Regions from separate parts of the Streptomyces sp. NPDC096152 genome, predicted to be linked through region 1. Evidence: riboswitches for the same ligand, from Rfam matches in the RefSeq annotation. Region 1 holds a riboswitch; the other holds the start of a gene.

Region 1 (9,019 bases):
GCACCATGACGGACGCCACGGCCGCGGTTACCCTTCTCGTCTTCACGTGAGGAAGACCCCCTCTATCGATGGATCACTTGCTGCGAGGGTCGAGGGCATCACGCAGCCCGTCACCCAGCAGGTTGAATGCCAGGACGGTGATGAAGATCGCCAGACCGGGCACGAACATGAACTGCGGATCAGCTGTGTAGAGATCCACGGCGTTGCTGAGCATTCCGCCCCAGGAGGCCTGCGGCGGAGCGATACCCACTCCGAGGAAGCTCAGCGCGGCCTCGAAGAGAATGTTCGTCGGGATGATCAGCGTCGAGTAGACGAGGATCGGCGCGACGAGGTTGGGGAGCAGCTCTCGGAACAGGATGTACGGGCCCCGGGCCCCGAGGCTCTGCGCGGCCTCGACGAACTCCCGCTTGCGCAGGCTCATCGTCTGGGCGCGCACGATGCGGCCGATGTAGGGCCAGCTGAAGAAGCCGATCACGAAGATCAGCACGCAGATGCGCAGCGAGAGTCCGTCGAGGCCGAAGAAGCCGTCCTGCACGGAAGCCGAGATGGCGATGGCGAACAGCAGCAGCGGGAAGGCCAGGAAGGTGTCCATCAGCTTGCTGATGAGGCTGTCCACCCAGCCGCCGTAGTACCCGGCGACGACACCGAGCACCACGCCGATCATCACCGAGAGGAGGGTGGCGCCGCCGGCGACCAGGAGGGAGACCCAGGAGCCGTCGATGATGCGGGCGAGCATGTCGCGGCCGTACTGGGGCTCGATGCCCAGCGGGTGGGCCATGCTCATGCCGCCCCAGGCACCCTTGGGGGCCAGCAGGGCGGGGTCGATGAGGTCCTGGTTGAACTTGTCGGGGTCGAGCCCGAAGACCCACTCGATCGGCTTGGCGAGCACCGCCATGAGGACGAGCAGGATGACCACGACGCCACCCGCCACGGCCACCTTGTCCCGCTTGAACCGCGTCCAGGCGATCTGGGTGAGTGAACGCCCTTCGATCTGGCTCTTCTTGGCCCCGGCGAGCACGGCCTCAGGCTGCGCTTCGGCCTCCGCCCCCGTGGTCTCGATCGGTGCGGTCACAGTGACCTGACCCCTCTCGCGCCGGTGGTGACCGGCCTTTGCCCGCCGCTGTGGACGGCTTGGTTCGCTTACCTGCTGCGCGGCGGCCGCCGATGGTTGCGGCCCAACTGTCCAGCGGATCTGTGGATTGGTTCGATCACAGGATCGATGGCCTCGCGTCTGAGAGGCGAGTCTTCAACGGGCTCACGATCACTCGCCAGAGCTGACCGGGAATGTATGCGCAACCGTGATGCTGTCCTGGGGATTCCGTTATCCGAACGGCGATGAACGGCCCTCGGACGCGGGACAGTTGGGACAGAACGGCAAAACTGCGCCTTTTGGCATCATTCGTCCGCGGTCTACGCGGGGAGATGTGCACGGACGGTGATGACGATGCGGTGCGAGTGTGCGCGGCCGGTCAGTAGCCGCCGTGAACCGGCGGGTAGCCGTACCCGGCCGCCGGGGCCTGGGCGGGGGCCGCGTGGGCCTCACGGTCGTAGAACGGGCGCGCCTGGGCGCGCAGCCACATCGCGACCGGGTCGTACTCGTCGGACATCGCGACGGTCGACACCGGCAGGCCGTCGGGGACCGCGCCGATGGACTGCTGCATCATCGCGCGCACCGAGTCCACGGCCTGCGGCGAGGTGTCGTACACGTCCAGGCCGATGGCGAGGTAGGGGGCGCCGAGCGCCGGCTGCACCCAGGCGCGGCGCAGCGAGCGGACCGCGGGCGTGCGGTGCGCGTTCTGCGCGAGCAGGGCGTAGAACTGCGGGATCTCGATGGCCGGTTCCGCCAGCCGCAGCGGGCCGGCCGGCTGGCGGTCCAGGCCGGCGGCGATGCGCCGCAGGTCGAGCCAGGGGATGCCGACGCCGCCGCCGGGCGCGTGCGGGTTGAGCCAGAGGCCGTAGTGGTCGGGGTAGAGGGTGCGGGCGACGTCCAGGCCGTCCACCACCTCGTACGACCGGTTCCAGCCGCTGGCCGACAGCTCCTGGGCGGAGGTCACGCAGGGGGCGTAGCCGTGGCCGTCGGCCTCCATGTGGCCGTACTGGGCGTCGGGCGAGCCGGCCTGACCGTGCCAGAGCAGCATCCAGACCTGGCCGGAGGAGGGGGTGGCGAGGGCACGCAGGAGTGCCTCGTAGGCGTCGTAACGCCCGGGCGTGACCTGGCGCAGCATCTGCTCGACCTGCCCGGCCGCGGCCGTGCCGCTTGCGCTCACCTTGAACCGACCGCCCCTCTGTGCAACCCCTCGACCCGGCCGTGCCCCTCGGGCCTGTGGTGAAAGTCCCGCCTGCCTCGCGACGGGCCCCAGGTCCTGGCGTCGCACGGCAGACGGGAGTTTGACGACAGGGCCTAGCTTAAGCCCGCCCGGGGGCCCGGGACGCCTGCCGTCCTCGCCCGGCCGCGGGCCGCCCGCGGGCCACCACGCGATCCCCCAGGCCCGTCCGGGAGGCCCTCAGTTGCCGTGCTGGTAGAACGGCCGCACCTTCTCGCGCATCCACTCGCCCACCGGGTCCTGGGCCGCGTCCAGGAGGATCAGGTTGACCGGCCACGGGGCGGGGGCCCGGCCGAGCGCGCGGCCGAGGGCGTCCATGGGGCGGATGCGCAGGTCGCCCTCCCACTGGGAGAGCTCGACGCCGACGAACAGGACCGGGTCGGCGGTCTCGATGACGGCGAGGCAGCGGCGGGCGGTGAGCACCACGCCGGTCTCGGCGAACTCGGCGGAGGCGGCGGAGAGGAAGTCGACCGGGTCGTCCTGCCAGTCGGGTTCGTAGAGGCGGACCCGGCCGCCGCTCGCGGGGCCGTCGAGCGGGGTCAGTCCCGTCCGGCACAGTTCGGCCACGACCGGCGGGGGCAGCGGGATGCCGACCACGCCGTCCGGGTTGAGGGCCAGCCCGACCTGCGGGGGCAGGCCGCGCGCGAACTCCACGGCGGGCGCGACGGTGTAGGGCATCTGGGAGCCGGCGGCCTGGCGGAGCTGCTCCTCGGAGCTGAACACCGGGACATAGGCCTGGCCCTCGACCTCCAGCGTCGGCAGGTCGAGCGGGCCGCTGTTCGGGCCGCCGCCGTTGGGCAGCGGGACCCACACGAAGCTGCGCCCCAGGACCTCGACGATCCGGGCGCCGGCCGAGGGGACGCCGAGGGAGGCCGACAGCACCTCCTCCAGCTCGTTGCCGGGCCATCCGCCGTGCGGGTGGGGGTGCGCCTGTGCCGGATAGTCCGCGGGAAGATCCGCGGGGAAGTCCGCCGGGAAGTCCATCTGCCTACCGCCTGCTGGGAACCACTGCTCTGACCGGCAAGGCTAGCGGGTACCGGGGCACGGGCGTCTCGCCGGGCCCGCACCGGCCGGAGCCGGTCAGCCCGCGAAGCCGATCCGGCGCAGCGCGTCCGGAGCCGGTCAGCCCGCGAAGCCGATCCGGCGCAGCGCGTCCGCCGCGTCCCGGTCGAGCAGGGTCGCCGAGCCGCAGCCCTCCGGCAGCTCCCCCCGCTCCACCGCGCGCAGCAGCCGGGCGGCGGCCGTGCGGTGGCGCAGGAAGGCGTACCGCGAGACGCCGCGGCCGCGCTCGCGCTGGCCGGCCAGCGCGGTGTCCGGGGTCACGTCGAGCAGGACCAGGTGCATCGTGCCGCCGCCGCGCCGGGCGGCGCGGGCCAGCCAGCCGCGCACCCAGGCCTGGGCCCCGCAGTCGTGCACCACCACTCCGCCGCCGGCCCGCAGGGCGCGGCGCAGCCCGGCGTAGTGGGCGAGGCGGACCAGCGGGCGGTAGAGCGCGTACGGCAGGAGGCGGGGCGCCCGGGCGTCCCAGCGGTCGCGGGTGTCCTGCGAGTCCACGCGCGCCCCGCGCACCGCGCGGCGCATCAGGGTGGACTTGCCGCTGCCGGGCAGACCGGTGATCACGACCACGTCGCCGGGGCCGAAGAGAAGGGCGCGGGGGCCCCGGCCGGCCCGGTCGCGCAGATCGCGGACCACGGGCGCGGGGCGCCCGCCGCACCGCTCGCCGGGCGCGGGCCGCCGGGACAGGGCCAGGCCCCGCTCGGGCAGCGCGAGGGCCGGGGTGGTCGCCTGCGCCGTCGTCCTCTTCACCGTGATCGTCCTCCCCTGGGGTCAGTCACAGTTCTCCCTCCCCGCCGAGTGTAAAGAGACGGTAATACGGGGTGTCTCGCGTTTTCGTACGCGTACCGCCACAGACCGGTTACAGACGTGGCCTGCCACGATCGGGCCGGGCGTGCAATGATGTGCGCGCCAACTGCATACCGGCCGCTTGAATCCGCGCGGGAGAGTTCCCAGCAGGTCGCTGGGGCGCCGAAGGAGCAAGTCCCTCCCTTGAATCTCTCAGGCACCATTACCGCGTGGGCGAGGCACATCTGAAAAGCGGGCCGCTGCCGCAGTGGCTCCACCCAAGGTGCAAGCCGTGACCGTCCGTCCACCGGCGGGTCACTGCGAACCTCTCAGGTTCCGATGACAGATGGGGAGGAACGTTCCTCGCCCTCCCCCATGCCCGGCTCTGCTCGCGCGGGGGGACCCCCATCTCCCTGGGAGACCGACCGATGAGCAGTACCGAACCTTCCGAGAAGCGCCGTACCGCGCTCGATGCGCTGCATCGCTCGCTCGGCGCGACGATGACCGACTTCGCCGGCTGGGACATGCCGCTGCGCTACGGCTCCGAGCGGGACGAGCACCTCGCCGTGCGCACCAGGGCGGGCCTGTTCGACCTGTCCCACATGGGTGAGATCACGGTCACCGGCCCGCAGGCCGCCGAGCTGCTGAACTTCGCCCTGGTCGGCAACATCGCCTCCGTCGGCGTGGGCCGCGCCCGCTACACCATGATCTGCCGGGCCGACGGCGGCATCCTGGACGATCTGATCGTCTACCGCCTGGCCGAGACCGAGTACATGGTCGTCGCCAACGCCTCCAACGCCCAGGTCGTGCTCGACGCGCTGACCGAGCGGGCGGCCGGCTTCGACGCCGAGGTCCGCGACGACCGGGACGCCTACGCGCTGATCGCCGTCCAGGGCCCCGAGTCCCCCGGCATCCTCAAGACGCTGACCGACGCCGACCTGGACGGCCTGAAGTACTACGCGGGCCTGCCCGGCACGGTCGCGGGCGTCCCGGCGCTGATCGCGCGCACCGGCTACACCGGCGAGGACGGCTTCGAGCTGTTCGCCGCCCCGGCCGACGCCGAGAAGCTGTGGCAGGCGCTGACCGACGCGGGCGCGCCAGCCGGGCTGGTCCCGTGCGGGCTGTCCTGCCGGGACACGTTGCGCCTGGAGGCGGGAATGCCGCTGTACGGGCACGAGCTGTCCACCTCGCTCACCCCCTTCGACGCCGGGCTCGGCCGGGTGGTGAAGTTCGACAAGGAGGGCGACTTCGTCGGGCGCGAGGCGCTGGCGGCCGCCGCCGAGCGTGCCGCCGCCGAGCCGCCCCGGGTCCTCGTCGGCCTGGTCGCCGAGGGCCGCCGGGTCCCGCGCGCGGGCTACCCCGTGGTCGCCGGCGGCGAGGTGATCGGCGAGGTCACCTCAGGCGCCCCCTCCCCCACGCTGGGCAAGCCCATCGCCATGGCGTACGTCGACGCCGCGCACGCCGCGCCGGGCACGGCGGGCGTCGGCGTGGACATCCGGGGCAGCCACGAGCCGTACGAGGTCGTGGCGCTGCCCTTCTACAAGCGCCGGAAGTAGAGACTGGGAGCGGTCCGGGCGGGCACACGGCCCGGCCGGCGCCCTCCGGCGCCCGTCCGCGCGCACCGGCCCGCCCGCGGGTTCCCGTCCGCGCGTCCGTGGCGCCGGGCACACCCTCTCCCGCTCACCGGCGCTTCCAGCAGCCTCCCTCTTCACCAGCACTCCCCCGCGTACAGGAGAATTCAGCTCATGAGCAACCCCCAGCAGCTGCGTTACAGCAAGGAGCACGAGTGGCTGTCGCCCGCCGAGGACGGCGTGTCGGCGGTCGGCATCACGGAGCACGCGGCCAACGCGCTCGGCGATGTCGTCTTCGTCCAGCTCCCCGAGGTCGGTGACTCGGTGTCGGCGGGCGAGACCTGCGGCGAGCTCGAGTCGACCAAGTCGGTCTCCGACCTGTACTCGCCCGTCACCGGCGAGATCACCGAGGTCAACCAGGACGTCGTCGACGACCCCTCGCTCGTGAACTCGGCCCCCTTCGAGGGCGGCTGGCTGTTCAAGGTGCGCGTCGCCGGCGAGCCGGAGGAGCTGCTCTCCGCCGACGAGTACACCGCGTTCACCGCCGGCTGAGGAGTCGTAGCCGTATGACTGTCCTGAACACGCCCCTGCACGAGCTCGACCCCGACGTCGCCGCCGCGGTCGACGCCGAGCTGCTCCGCCAGCAGTCCACGCTGGAGATGATCGCCTCGGAGAACTTCGCTCCGGTCGCGGTCATGGAGGCCCAGGGCTCGGTCCTCACCAACAAGTACGCCGAGGGCTACCCGGGCCGCCGCTACTACGGCGGCTGCGAGCACGTCGACGTGGTCGAGCAGATCGCCATCGACCGCATCAAGGAGCTCTTCGGCGCCGAGCACGCCAACGTGCAGCCGCACTCCGGCGCCCAGGCGAACGCGGCCGCGATGTTCGCGCTGCTCAAGCCGGGCGACACGATCATGGGTCTGAACCTCGCGCACGGCGGGCACCTGACCCACGGCATGAAGATCAACTTCTCCGGCAAGCTCTACGACGTCGTCGCCTACCACGTGGGCGAGGACGGCCGGGTCGACATGGCCGAGGTGGAGCGGCTGGCGAAGGAGGCCCGGCCGAAGCTGATCGTGGCCGGCTGGTCGGCCTACCCGCGGCAGCTCGACTTCGCCGCCTTCCGCAGGATCGCGGACGAGGTCGGCGCGTACCTCATGGTCGACATGGCGCACTTCGCCGGCCTGGTGGCCGCGGGCCTGCACCCCAACCCGGTCCCGCACGCCCATGTCGTCACCACCACCACCCACAAGACGCTCGGCGGCCCGCGCGGCGGTGTGATCCTGTCCACGGCCGAGCTGGCCAAGAAGATCAACTCCGCGGTCTTCCCCGGTCAGCAGGGCGGACCGCTGGAGCACGTGATCGCCGCCAAGGCGGTGGCCTTCAAGGTCGCGGCTAGCGAGGACTTCAAGGAGCGGCAGCGCCGTACCCTGGACGGCGCCCGCATCCTGGCCGAGCGCCTGGTGCGGGACGACGTCCGCGCGGTCGGCGTCGACGTGCTGTCCGGCGGCACGGACGTCCACCTGGTCCTGGTCGACCTGCGGAACTCGGAGCTGGACGGACAGCAGGCCGAGGACCGGTTGCACGAGGTCGGCATCACGGTCAACCGCAACGCGATCCCGAACGACCCGCGTCCGCCGATGGTCACCTCGGGGCTGCGGATCGGCACGCCCGCCCTGGCGACCCGCGGCTTCACGGCCGAGGACTTCGCCGAGGTCGCGGACGTGATCGCCGAGGCGCTGAAGCCGTCCTACGACGCCGAGGCGCTCAGGGCCCGGGTCAAGGCCCTGGCCGACAGGCACCCGCTGTACCCGGGGCTCGGGAAGTAGCCGGTCCCGCGGTTCGGGCGGGCACCGCGCACACTGAGAGGTGAGCACGGCGCCCGCCCACCCACGGCCCCACCCCTACGCCCCGAACACGAACCCGCACTCGCACTCGCACCCAGCGCCCGCCCCGCACCACCGCACCACCCCCGTATTGAGGAGTCCCCGTGGCCATCTCGGTCTTCGACCTGTTCTCGATCGGCATCGGCCCGTCCAGCTCCCACACGGTCGGCCCGCTGCGCGCGGCGCGCATGTTCGCGCGCCGGCTGCGCAACGAGGGCCTGCTGGAGAGGGCCGCGTCGGTCCGGGCGGAGCTGTACGGCTCCCTCGGCGCCACCGGCCACGGTCACGGCACGCCGAAGGCGGTGCTGCTCGGCCTGGAGGGCGACTCCCCGCGCACGGTGGACGTGGAGACGGCCGACGAGCGCGTGGAGGCGATCAGGACCTCGGGCCGCATCCGGCTGCTCGGCGAGCACGAGATCGCGTTCGACTTCGACGCGGACATGGTGCTGCACCGGCGCAAGGCCCTCCCGTACCACGCCAACGGCATGACCCTGTGGGCCCACGACGCCTCGGGGGACGAGCTGCTCGCCAAGACGTACTACTCGGTCGGCGGCGGCTTCGTCGTGGACGAGGACGCGGTGGGCGCCGACCGCATCAAGCTCGACGACACGGTCCTGAAGTACCCCTTCCGCACGGGCGACGAGCTGCTGCGCCTGACCAAGGAGACGGGCCTGTCGATCTCCTCGCTGATGCTGGAGAACGAGCGGGCCTGGCGCACCGAGGAGGAGATACGCGCGGGCCTGCTGGAGATCTGGCGGGTGATGCGGGAGTGCGTGGGGCGTGGCATGTCCCGCGAGGGCATCCTGCCCGGCGGACTGCGGGTGCGCCGCCGCGCGGCCGTCACCGCGCGCCAGCTGCGCGCCGAGGGCGACGCGCTGGCCCGCTCGATGGAGTGGATCACGCTCTACGCGATGGCGGTGAACGAGGAGAACGCGGCCGGCGGCCGGGTCGTGACCGCCCCCACCAACGGCGCGGCGGGCATCATCCCCGCGGTCCTGCACTACTACATCAACTTCGTCCCCGGCGCGGACGAGGAGGGCGTGGTCCGCTTCCTGCTCGCCGCCGGCGCGATCGGGATGCTGTTCAAGGAGAACGCCTCCATCTCCGGCGCCGAGGTCGGCTGCCAGGGCGAGGTCGGCTCGGCCTGCTCGATGGCGGCGGGCGCGCTGGCCGAGGTCATGGGCGGCACCCCCGAACAGGTCGAGAACGCCGCCGAGATCGGCATGGAGCACAACCTCGGCCTCACCTGCGACCCGGTCGGCGGCCTGGTCCAGATCCCGTGCATCGAGCGCAACGGCATGGCCGCGGTCAAGGCCGTCACCGCCGCCCGCATGGCGATGCGCGGCGACGGCTCCCACAAGGTCTCCCTCGACAAGGTCATCAAGACCATGAAGGA
Region 2 (9,019 bases), on a different contig from region 1:
CCGCGCCAAGCGGCCACGGGTGCACACCGGCTGAGCGATCCGCACGGGCGGGGCCCGCGCCCGGTGACAGGGGCCCCACTGCGGCCCCACGTCCGCGGTGGGCTCCCACAGGGCCCTATCGTGACCGGCATGCAGTCCTACACGATCGGTCAGGCGGCCCGGCTGCTCGGCGTCAGCCCGGACACCGCCCGCCGCTGGGCGGACGCGGGCCGGGTCGCCACGCACCGCGACGACACCGGGCGGCGGCTCATCGACGGCCGCGACCTCGCCGCGTTCTCCGTCGAGCTCGCCCGGTCCGGGGACGGCGAGGAGATCCCCTCCCGCACCTCGGTCCGCAACGCCTTCCCCGGCATCGTGACCGCCGTCAAGCTGGGCGACGTCGCCGCCCAGGTGGAGATCCAGGCCGGACCGCACCGTCTCGTCTCCCTGCTGACCCGGGAGGCCGTGGAGGAGCTGGGCCTGGAGGTCGGCATGGAGGCCACGGCCCGGGTGAAGTCGACGAACGTCCACATCGACCGGACCTGAGCGGAAGGCCGTACGAACGCACATGCAGCTCCCTGTGCACCTCTTGCCCGGCTCATGCGATGCGACAAGGGACTTCTGCCTCGCACATGCGGCAGTATGATCGCCGCATGGCCGCCGAGAGGCCGTGGCAGGACCGGGGGGTCCTGGTGAGCGCCACCAGAGGGAGTCGACCGTGATCATCCGTCCCGTGTGCCGGACCCGCCGCACCCTGCGGGCGGCCGGCGCCGCGACCGCCGCGCTGCTGGCCCTGAGCGCCTGCTCCTCGGGGTCGGACTCGTCGGACTCGGCGCGGTCGCAGAAGCCGGCCGGCTCCGGCCCGTCCTCCCCCGCGAAGCTGTCCGGGACCGTCACCGTCTTCGCCGCGGCCTCCCTCAAGGAGAGCTTCACGGCGCTCGGCAAGGAGTTCGAGAAGCAGCACCCCGGCACGAAGGTCACGTTCAGCTTCGGCGGCAGCGACAGCCTCGCCGCGGGCATCACCGGCGGTGCCCCCGCCGACGTGTTCGCCGCGGCCAGCCCCAAGACCATGGCGATGGTGACGGGCCGGCGGGACGCGGCCGGCCCGCCGGTCACCTTCGTCCGCAACCAGCTGGAGATCGCCACCCTGCCCGGCAACCCGGACAAGGTCTCCTCCCTCAAGGACCTGACCAGGCCCGGGCTCAAGGTCGTCCTGTGCGACAGGACGGTGCCGTGCGGCGCCGCGGCCCGGAAGGCGCTCGCCGCCGGCGGCCTCGAACTGACCCCCGTCTCCTACGAGCAGGACGTCAAGAGCGCCCTGACGAAGGTGGAGCTGAAGGAGGCCGACGCGGCCGTCGTCTACAAGACCGACGTGCGGGCGGCCGGGGGCAAGGTCGAGGGCGTGGAGTTCCCCGAGTCCGCCCAGGCCGTCAACGACTACCCGATCACCCTGCTGAAGAACGCGCCCAACGCCCCGGCCGCCAAGGCGTTCGTCGCGCTGGTGCGCTCCGCGGCGGGCCAGAGGGTCCTCACCGCGGCGGGATTCCTCAAGCCATGACCGCAACCGCCAGGTCCGATGCGGTGACCCCGGCGGGCGGGTCGCGGCGCGAGCGCCTCCTCCGCCCCGTCCCGCTGCCCCTGCTGGTCCCCGCGCTCGTGGGCCTGGCGTTCCTGCTGCTGCCCCTGCTCGCCCTGCTGGTACGGGCGCCGTGGCGCAGCCTGCCGGACCAGCTGACCAGCCCCGAGGTCTGGCAGGCGCTCCGGCTGTCCCTGGTCAGCGCGACCGCCGCCACCGCCGTCAGCCTGGTGCTCGGCGTGCCGCTGGCCTGGCTGCTGGCCCGCACGACCTTCCCCGGGCGCGGACTGGTGCGGGCACTGGTGACACTGCCGCTGGTCCTGCCGCCGGTGGTGGGCGGTGTGGCGCTGCTGCTGGCGCTCGGCCGGGGCGGTGTCGTCGGGCAGTGGCTGGACTCCTGGTTCGGGCTCACCCTGCCGTTCACCACGGCCGGGGTGGTGGTCGCGGAGACGTTCGTGGCCATGCCGTTCCTCGTCATCAGCGTCGAGGGCACCCTGCGCGCCGCCGACCCGCGCTACGAGGAGGCGGCCACCACACTCGGCGCCTCCCGCTTCACCGCGTTCCGCCGGGTCACCCTGCCGCTGATCGCACCCGGCGTCGCGGCGGGTGCGGTGCTGGCCTGGGCGCGGGCGCTCGGCGAGTTCGGCGCGACGATCACCTTCGCGGGCAACTTCCCCGGCCGTACCCAGACGATGCCGCTGGCGGTCTATCTGGCACTGCAGAACGACCCGGCCGCCGCCATCGCCCTGAGCCTGGTGCTGCTCGCCGTGTCGATCACGGTCCTGGCGGGGCTGCGCGACCGATGGATGACCGCGTCATGACCGACCTCGACGACACCACGCGCGGCGCTCTCGCCGCGGGCACCCGCGCCCTGGGTCTCGACGCCCGTCTCGTCGTCGAGCGAGGGGGCTTCCGACTCGATGTACGGCTGACCGCCGCCCCCGGCGACGTCGTCGCGCTCCTCGGCCCGAACGGCGCCGGCAAGACCACGGCCCTGCGCGCGCTCGCGGGTCTGATCCCGCTCACCGCCGGGCACCTGCGCCTGGACGGTGCCGCGCTGGACCGTACGCCGCCCGAGGCCCGCCCGGTCGGCGTCGTCTTCCAGGACTACCTGCTCTTCCCGCACCTCTCCGCGCTGGACAACGTGGCCTTCGGGCCGCGCTGCCGGGGCTCCTCCAAGACGGAGGCCCGCGCTCAGGCCGCCGCCTGGCTGGAGCGGATGGGTCTCGCCGACCACGCCGGTGCCCGGCCCCGCCGTCTCTCCGGGGGCCAGGCGCAGCGCGTCGCGCTCGCCCGCGCCCTGGCCACCCGGCCCCGGCTGCTGCTCCTGGACGAACCGCTCGCCGCGCTCGACGCCCGTACCCGGCTGGAGGTCCGTGCCGGGCTGCGGCGCCATCTCGCCGAGTTCGAGGCGGTCGCCGTCCTGGTCACCCACGATCCGCTGGACGCGATGGTGCTGGCCGACCGGCTCGTCGTCGTCGAGGACGGCCGCGTGGTCCAGGAGGGCACCCCGTCCGACATCGCCCGCCACCCGCGGACGGACTACGTGGCCCAGTTGGTCGGGCTCAATCTGTACCGGGGCCGGGCCGAGGGCCACCTGGTCCGGCTCGACGGCGGTGCCGCCCTCACCACCACCGAGATCCTGACGGGTCCGGTCTTCGTGGCGTTCCCGCCCGCCGCGGTCACCCTCCACCGGGACCGGCCCATCGGCTCCAGCGCCCGGAACCTGTGGCGCTGCGAGGTCGCCGGTCTGGAGACCCACGGCGACCAGATCCGCGCGGACCTGACCGGCGAGCTGCCCCTCACCGCGGACCTGACCACGGTCGCCGCGGCCGAACTCGACCTGCACCCCGGTGCACCGGTCTGGGCGACGGTGAAGGCGGCGCAGACCCACGCCTACCCGGCCTGAGCCGGCCGCCGCGGCTACGGTGAGGACCGCCAGGGGGTGAAATACCCCGGTACCTCCCGTTCCTCCTCACCTCTGCGAGGCGTGACCGATGAGCCTGAGCATCCGCAACCGACTGCCCGGTACCGTCACCGCCGTCAACCCGGGCGAGGCCATGGCCACGGTCGGGGTCCGTCTGGACGGCGGGCAGGACCTGACCGCCGCGATCACCCGCGAGTCCTTCGACGAACTGGGCCTGACCGTGGGCTCCGCCGTCCGCGCCCTGGTGAAGTCCACCGAGGTGTCCCTGGCCACCGGGCCGGTCGAGGGCCTGTCCATCCGCAACCGGCTGCCCGGCACGGTCACGGGCATCGCCACCGGCCGGGCCATGGCGTCCGTCAAGGTCGGCGTCGACGGCGGGGAACTGACCGCCGCGATCACCCAGGACGCCGTCACCGAGCTGGGCCTCACGGCGGGTTCCCCCGTCGTCGCCCTGATCAAGTCGACCGAGGTCGCGCTCTCGACGCCCTGACGTGACGCCGAGGGGCACCTGCCCGAGGGAGCCGGGCCCTTGCCGGGCAGGACCGCGGCACGGCGAAGGCTCCGCCCCGGCCTCCGAGGGGCCAGGGCGGAGCCCCGTCACGGTGTTCAGTCCTCGTACGCGTCCAGCGGCGGGCACGAGCAGACCAGGTTGCGGTCGCCGAAGGCCTGGTCGATGCGGCGCACCGGCGGCCAGTACTTGTCGGCGGCAGAGACCCCGGCCGGGAAGACCGCCTCCTCACGGCTGTAGGCGTGCTCCCACTCCCCGCCGAGCGCGGCGGCGGTGTGCGGCGCGTGCCGCAGCGGGTTGTCCTCCGCGGGCCACTCGCCCGAGGCGACCTTCTCGATCTCGGCGCGGATCGCGATCATCGCGTCGCAGAACCGGTCCAGCTCGGCCAGGTCCTCGGACTCGGTCGGCTCGATCATCAGCGTGCCGGCCACCGGGAAGGACATCGTCGGCGCGTGGAAGCCGTAGTCGATCAGCCGCTTGGCGACGTCGTCGACGCTCACCCCGGTCGCCTTGGTCAGCGGCCGCAGGTCGATGATGCACTCGTGCGCGACCAGGCCGCCCGGGCCGGTGTAGAGCACCGGGTAGTGCGGCTCCAGGCGCTTGGCGACGTAGTTGGCGGAGAGCACGGCCACCTGCGTGGCCCGCTTGAGGCCCTCGCCGCCCATGAGACGGACGTACGCCCACGAGATCGGCAGGATGCCCGCCGAACCCCAGGGCGCGGCCGAGAGCGGGCCGACCCCGCTCTCCGGACCGGCCTCGGGCTGGAGGGGGTGGTTCGGCAGGTACGGCGCGAGGTGCTCGCGGACCGCCACCGGGCCGACGCCCGGACCGCCGCCGCCGTGCGGGATGCAGAACGTCTTGTGCAGGTTGAGGTGCGAGACGTCGCCGCCGAAGTGGCCGGGCTCGGCGAGGCCGACGAGGGCGTTGAGGTTGGCGCCGTCGACGTACACCTGGCCGCCGGCCTCGTGCACCGCCGCGCAGATGTCGGCGACGTGCTCCTCGAAGACACCGTGCGTGGACGGGTAGGTGATCATCAGCACCGCGAGCTCGTCCCGGTACTGCTCGATCTTCGCCCGCAGGTCCGTCACGTCGATCTCGCCGTCCTCGGCGGTCTTCACGACGACGACCTTCATGCCGGCCATCACGGCGCTGGCGGCGTTGGTGCCGTGCGCGGAGGAGGGGATGAGGCAGACGGTGCGCTGGGCGTCGCCGTTGGCGCGGTGGTAGCCGCGGACGGCGAGCAGACCGGCGAGCTCGCCCTGGCTGCCGGCGTTCGGCTGCAGGGAGACCTTGTCGTATCCGGTGACCTCGGCGAGGCGCTCCTCCAGCTCGCGGATGAGCGTGAGGTAGCCCTGCGCCTGCTCGGCGGGCGCGAAGGGGTGCAGCTGACCGAACTCCGGCCAGGTCACCGGCTCCATCTCGGTGGTCGCGTTGAGCTTCATGGTGCAGGAGCCCAGCGGGATCATGCCGCGGTCGAGCGCGTAGTCGCGGTCGGCCAGCCTGCGCAGGTAGCGCAGCATCGCGGTCTCGGAGCGGTGCTGGTGGAAGACCGGGTGGGTGAGGTAGTCGTCGGTGCGCAGCAGCGACTGCGGCAGGACGTCCGCGGCGGTCTCGTCCAGTGCCTCGACGTCGCCCTCGACCCCGAACGCGGACCACACGGCGTCCAACTGGGCACGGGTGGTGGTCTCGTCGCAGGCGATCGAGACGTGGTCGGCGTCGACGAGGCGCAGGTTGACGCCGTTGCGGCGGGCGGCGGCGACCACGTCGGCGGCACGGCCCTCGGCCCGGACGGTCAGCGTGTCGAAGTAGGCGCCGTGGACGACCTCGGCACCGCCCGCGGTGAGCCCCTCGGCGAGCACGGAGGCGTAGCGGTGGGTGCGGCGCGCGATGGTCCGCAGCCCCTCGGGGCCGTGGTAGACGGCGTACATGCCCGCCATCACGGCGAGCAGCACCTGGGCGGTGCAGATGTTGCTGGTGGCCTTCTCCCGGCGGATGTGCTGCTCGCGGGTCTGCAGGGCCAGGCGGTAGGCCCTGTTCCCGTCCACGTCGACGGAGACGCCGACCAGGCGGCCCGGAAGGCTGCGGGCGAACTTCTCGTGCACCGCCATGTAGCCGGCGTGCGGCCCCCCGAAGCCCATCGGCACACCGAAGCGCTGCGTGGTGCCGACCGCGATGTCCGCGCCGAGCTCCCCGGGCGACTTCAGCAGCGTGAGGGCGAGCAGGTCGGCGGCGACGGTGACCAGCGCACCCAGCTCGTGCGCCTGGTCGATGACGGGCTTCAGGTCGCGTACGGCACCGGAGGCGCCCGGGTACTGCAGGAGCACGCCGTTGATCTCACGCTCGGCGACCTCGGCCGGGATGCCCTCGCTCAGGTCCGCGACGACGACCTCGACGCCGGACGGCTCGGCGCGGGTCCGGATGACGGCCACGGTCTGCGGCAGCGCGTCCGCGTCGATCAGGAACAGGCCCTTCTTGTTGCGGCCCATGCGTCGGGACAGGGCCATGGCCTCGGCCGCGGCGGTGCCCTCGTCGAGCAGGGAGGCGCCGGAGGTCGGCAGGCCGGTCAGCTCGGCGACCATCGTCTGGAAGTTCAGCAGCGCCTCCAGGCGGCCCTGGGAGATCTCCGGCTGGTAGGGGGTGTACGCCGTGTACCAGGCCGGGTTCTCCATGACATTCCGCAGGATCACCGGGGGCGTGAAGGTCCCGTAATACCCCAGGCCGATCATGGAGCCGAGGACCTCGTTGCGGTCGGCGAGCGAGCGCAGCTCGGCGAGCACCTCGGCCTCGGTCCGCGCGTCCGGCAGGTCCAGCGCGCCGGCGTTCTTGATCACATCGGGGACCGCGGCGGCCGTGAGGTCGTCGAGCGAGCCGTAGCCGACCTGCGCGAGCATCTTGGCCCGGGCCTCGTGATCGGGGCCGATGTGGCGCTGCTCGAAGGGGATTCCCTGTTCGAGCTCGGAGAGCGGAATGCGATGGGCGGTCATGTGGAGGCCTCCTGGTCTGACGCGACCTTCGAGGGCACCACGGCGCGGGTGCCCGAACGGCCTCCCCCTCTGTCATCTCGACCTGAGAGCTTCACCGGGTCGCACTGGGGCTCCCGGCTTTCACCGTCGGTGAGAGCGGAAGCCGTCGACACCCGCCCTGCTTTCCAGAGTGACCTCGTCCGTGCGGTACGTGGGCCTGAGAGATTCCGGGGAGGATTTGCTCCTTCGGCGCCTCCGATGATGCTGGAGGACTCTCCCGCACGGGGTCAGCAGCCGCTGCCAGCGTACCAGCGGGCCCACCACACGGGCTTTCGAGTGGCCGCCCATCGTGATGTGCTCTTTTGTAGTGCTAACGGATGTATTGCGACCATGTGGAGGGCCCGTGCAGACCGACATCGATCCGCGCAACCTGATCGGCCGCAAGGCGTTCGACCGTAGAGGCATCAAGATCGGCACGGTGGACGAGGTCTATCTCGACGACGCGACCGGGGTGCCGGAGTGGGCGGCCATACGCACCGGCCTGTTCTCCAGGGACGCCTTCGTGCCCCTGGAGCCGAGCGAGCTCGTCGAAGGCGCCCTGCGCGTCCCCTTCGACCGGGCCCTGATCAGGGACGCCCCCGACTTCGGCGTCGGCCGCCATCTCTCCCCCGAACAGGAACTGCAGCTCTATCACCACTACGGCCTCGACGTGGCCGCTCCTCCGGCCGTTCCGGACCGTGACTTCGGCAAGCTGGCGGGCTCGGAGGAGGCCTGAGCCACGGCGCCGGCCGCCTCCGCCGCAGCCCCTTCGGCCGCGTCGGGCGCCCTCGTCCCGTCGCCGTCCGACGACATCGCCTCACCGTCCGGCGACATCACGTCGACCGCCTCCGGCGACGTCCTCGCGGCCGCGTCCGAACCCCGATCGGCCGAACCCGCCGAGGTTTCCCCCGCCCCGTGCGATCCCGGTCTTCGCGCCACCAGCGGCAGCGGATCCACCGGCTCCAGTTCCGGGTCCTCCACGCGGAACGTGCGCACGCGTCCGGGCTCCGAGTCGGGAGTCTCGAAGCGGACCGTGACCCGGCCGAGCCCGCTGCCCTGGACCCATCCGTGGCCGTACACCGTGTGCCGCACGTCGTGACCCGCCGGCCAGCGCCGCTCGGCGGGCGCCGGCCGCTCCACGGCCGGCTCGACCGCGGGTTCCTCCTCGGGCCCGTCCGGCCGGGCTCCCGCCGCCTGGGCGAACAGGTCCTCCTGGGTGTAGTCGGCGAGCCCGGAGACGCCCACGCCGAGCAGCCGCACCCCGCCCGTGGTGTCGACGGAGTCCAGCAGCCGGGCCGCGGCCTCCCGCACCACCGCCGGATCGTCCGTGGGCCCGCGCAGCGTCTCCGACCGGGTGAGGGTGGAGAAGTCGTACCGGCGGACCTTCAGCACGATGGTCCGCCCCGACAGTCCGGCCCCGCGCAGCCGCCGTACGCAGCGGTCGGCGAGCCGCTGCACCTCGAACCCCACCCGCACCCGGTCGTGGATGTCCACGTCGTAGGTGTCCTCCACCGACACCGACTTGGCCTCGCGCTCGGCGACCACGGGCCGCTCGTCACGGGCCAGCGCCATGGCGTACAGCGCGTGCCCGTGCGCCCTGCCCACCAGCCGGACGAGCTCGTCCTCGCCCGCCTCGGCGAGCTCCTCGACGGTGTGGATCCCGGCCCGTCGCAGATGGTCACCCGTGGCCGGGCCCACACCCGGAAGGGCGCGCACCGACAGGGGACCGAGCAGGGCCCGCTCGGTGCCGGGCCGGATGAGCACCAGCCCGTCCGGCTTCGCCTGCTCCGAGGCGATCTTGGCGAGCATCTTGGACGCGGCCAGCCCCACGGACCCGGTCAGGCCCGTGACGGCCCGTATGTCGTCGCGCAGCCGCCTCCCCACCCGTCCGGCCGACTCCTCGTCCCGGGCCGCTCCCCCGGCCTCCAGGTCCACGAACGCCTCGTCCAGGCTGAGCGGCTCCACCAGCGGCGACAGTGCCCGCAACAGCCCCATGACCTGCTCGCTGATCGACCGGTAGAAGGCGA

The links. A riboswitch is a leader RNA that binds a small molecule or an ion and turns the genes downstream of it on or off. The one in region 1 is predicted to bind glycine.
Region 2: it holds a riboswitch for glycine, as region 1 does, so the genes downstream of both, gcvP (aminomethyl-transferring glycine dehydrogenase) here and gcvT (glycine cleavage system aminomethyltransferase GcvT) in region 1, are expected to answer to the same signal.

Annotation. Positions count from the first base shown of each region.
Region 1 is NZ_JBIWFW010000010.1:30,738-39,756, reverse strand. It holds gene ACIQ9G_RS30610 (ABC transporter substrate-binding protein) at 1-7, opposite strand, end outside; gene ACIQ9G_RS30605 (ABC transporter permease) at 74-1,072, opposite strand; gene ACIQ9G_RS30600 (enhanced serine sensitivity protein SseB C-terminal domain-containing protein) at 1,470-2,267, opposite strand; gene ACIQ9G_RS30595 (enhanced serine sensitivity protein SseB) at 2,505-3,308, opposite strand; gene ACIQ9G_RS30590 (AAA family ATPase) at 3,447-4,136, opposite strand; glycine riboswitch at 4,310-4,405, shown strand; gene gcvT (glycine cleavage system aminomethyltransferase GcvT) at 4,595-5,722, shown strand; gene gcvH (glycine cleavage system protein GcvH) at 5,912-6,289, shown strand; gene glyA (serine hydroxymethyltransferase) at 6,304-7,566, shown strand; gene ACIQ9G_RS30570 (L-serine ammonia-lyase) at 7,728-9,019, shown strand, end outside.
Region 2 is NZ_JBIWFW010000006.1:574,427-583,445, forward strand. It holds gene ACIQ9G_RS23175 (amino acid transporter) at 1-34, shown strand, start outside; gene ACIQ9G_RS23180 (helix-turn-helix transcriptional regulator) at 130-525, shown strand; gene modA (molybdate ABC transporter substrate-binding protein) at 701-1,537, shown strand; gene ACIQ9G_RS23190 (ABC transporter permease) at 1,534-2,376, shown strand; gene ACIQ9G_RS23195 (ABC transporter ATP-binding protein) at 2,373-3,464, shown strand; gene ACIQ9G_RS23200 (molybdopterin-binding protein) at 3,553-3,972, shown strand; gene gcvP (aminomethyl-transferring glycine dehydrogenase) at 4,089-6,974, opposite strand; glycine riboswitch at 7,149-7,243, opposite strand; gene ACIQ9G_RS23210 (PRC-barrel domain-containing protein) at 7,357-7,728, shown strand; gene ACIQ9G_RS23215 (DNA polymerase IV) at 7,650-9,019, opposite strand, start outside.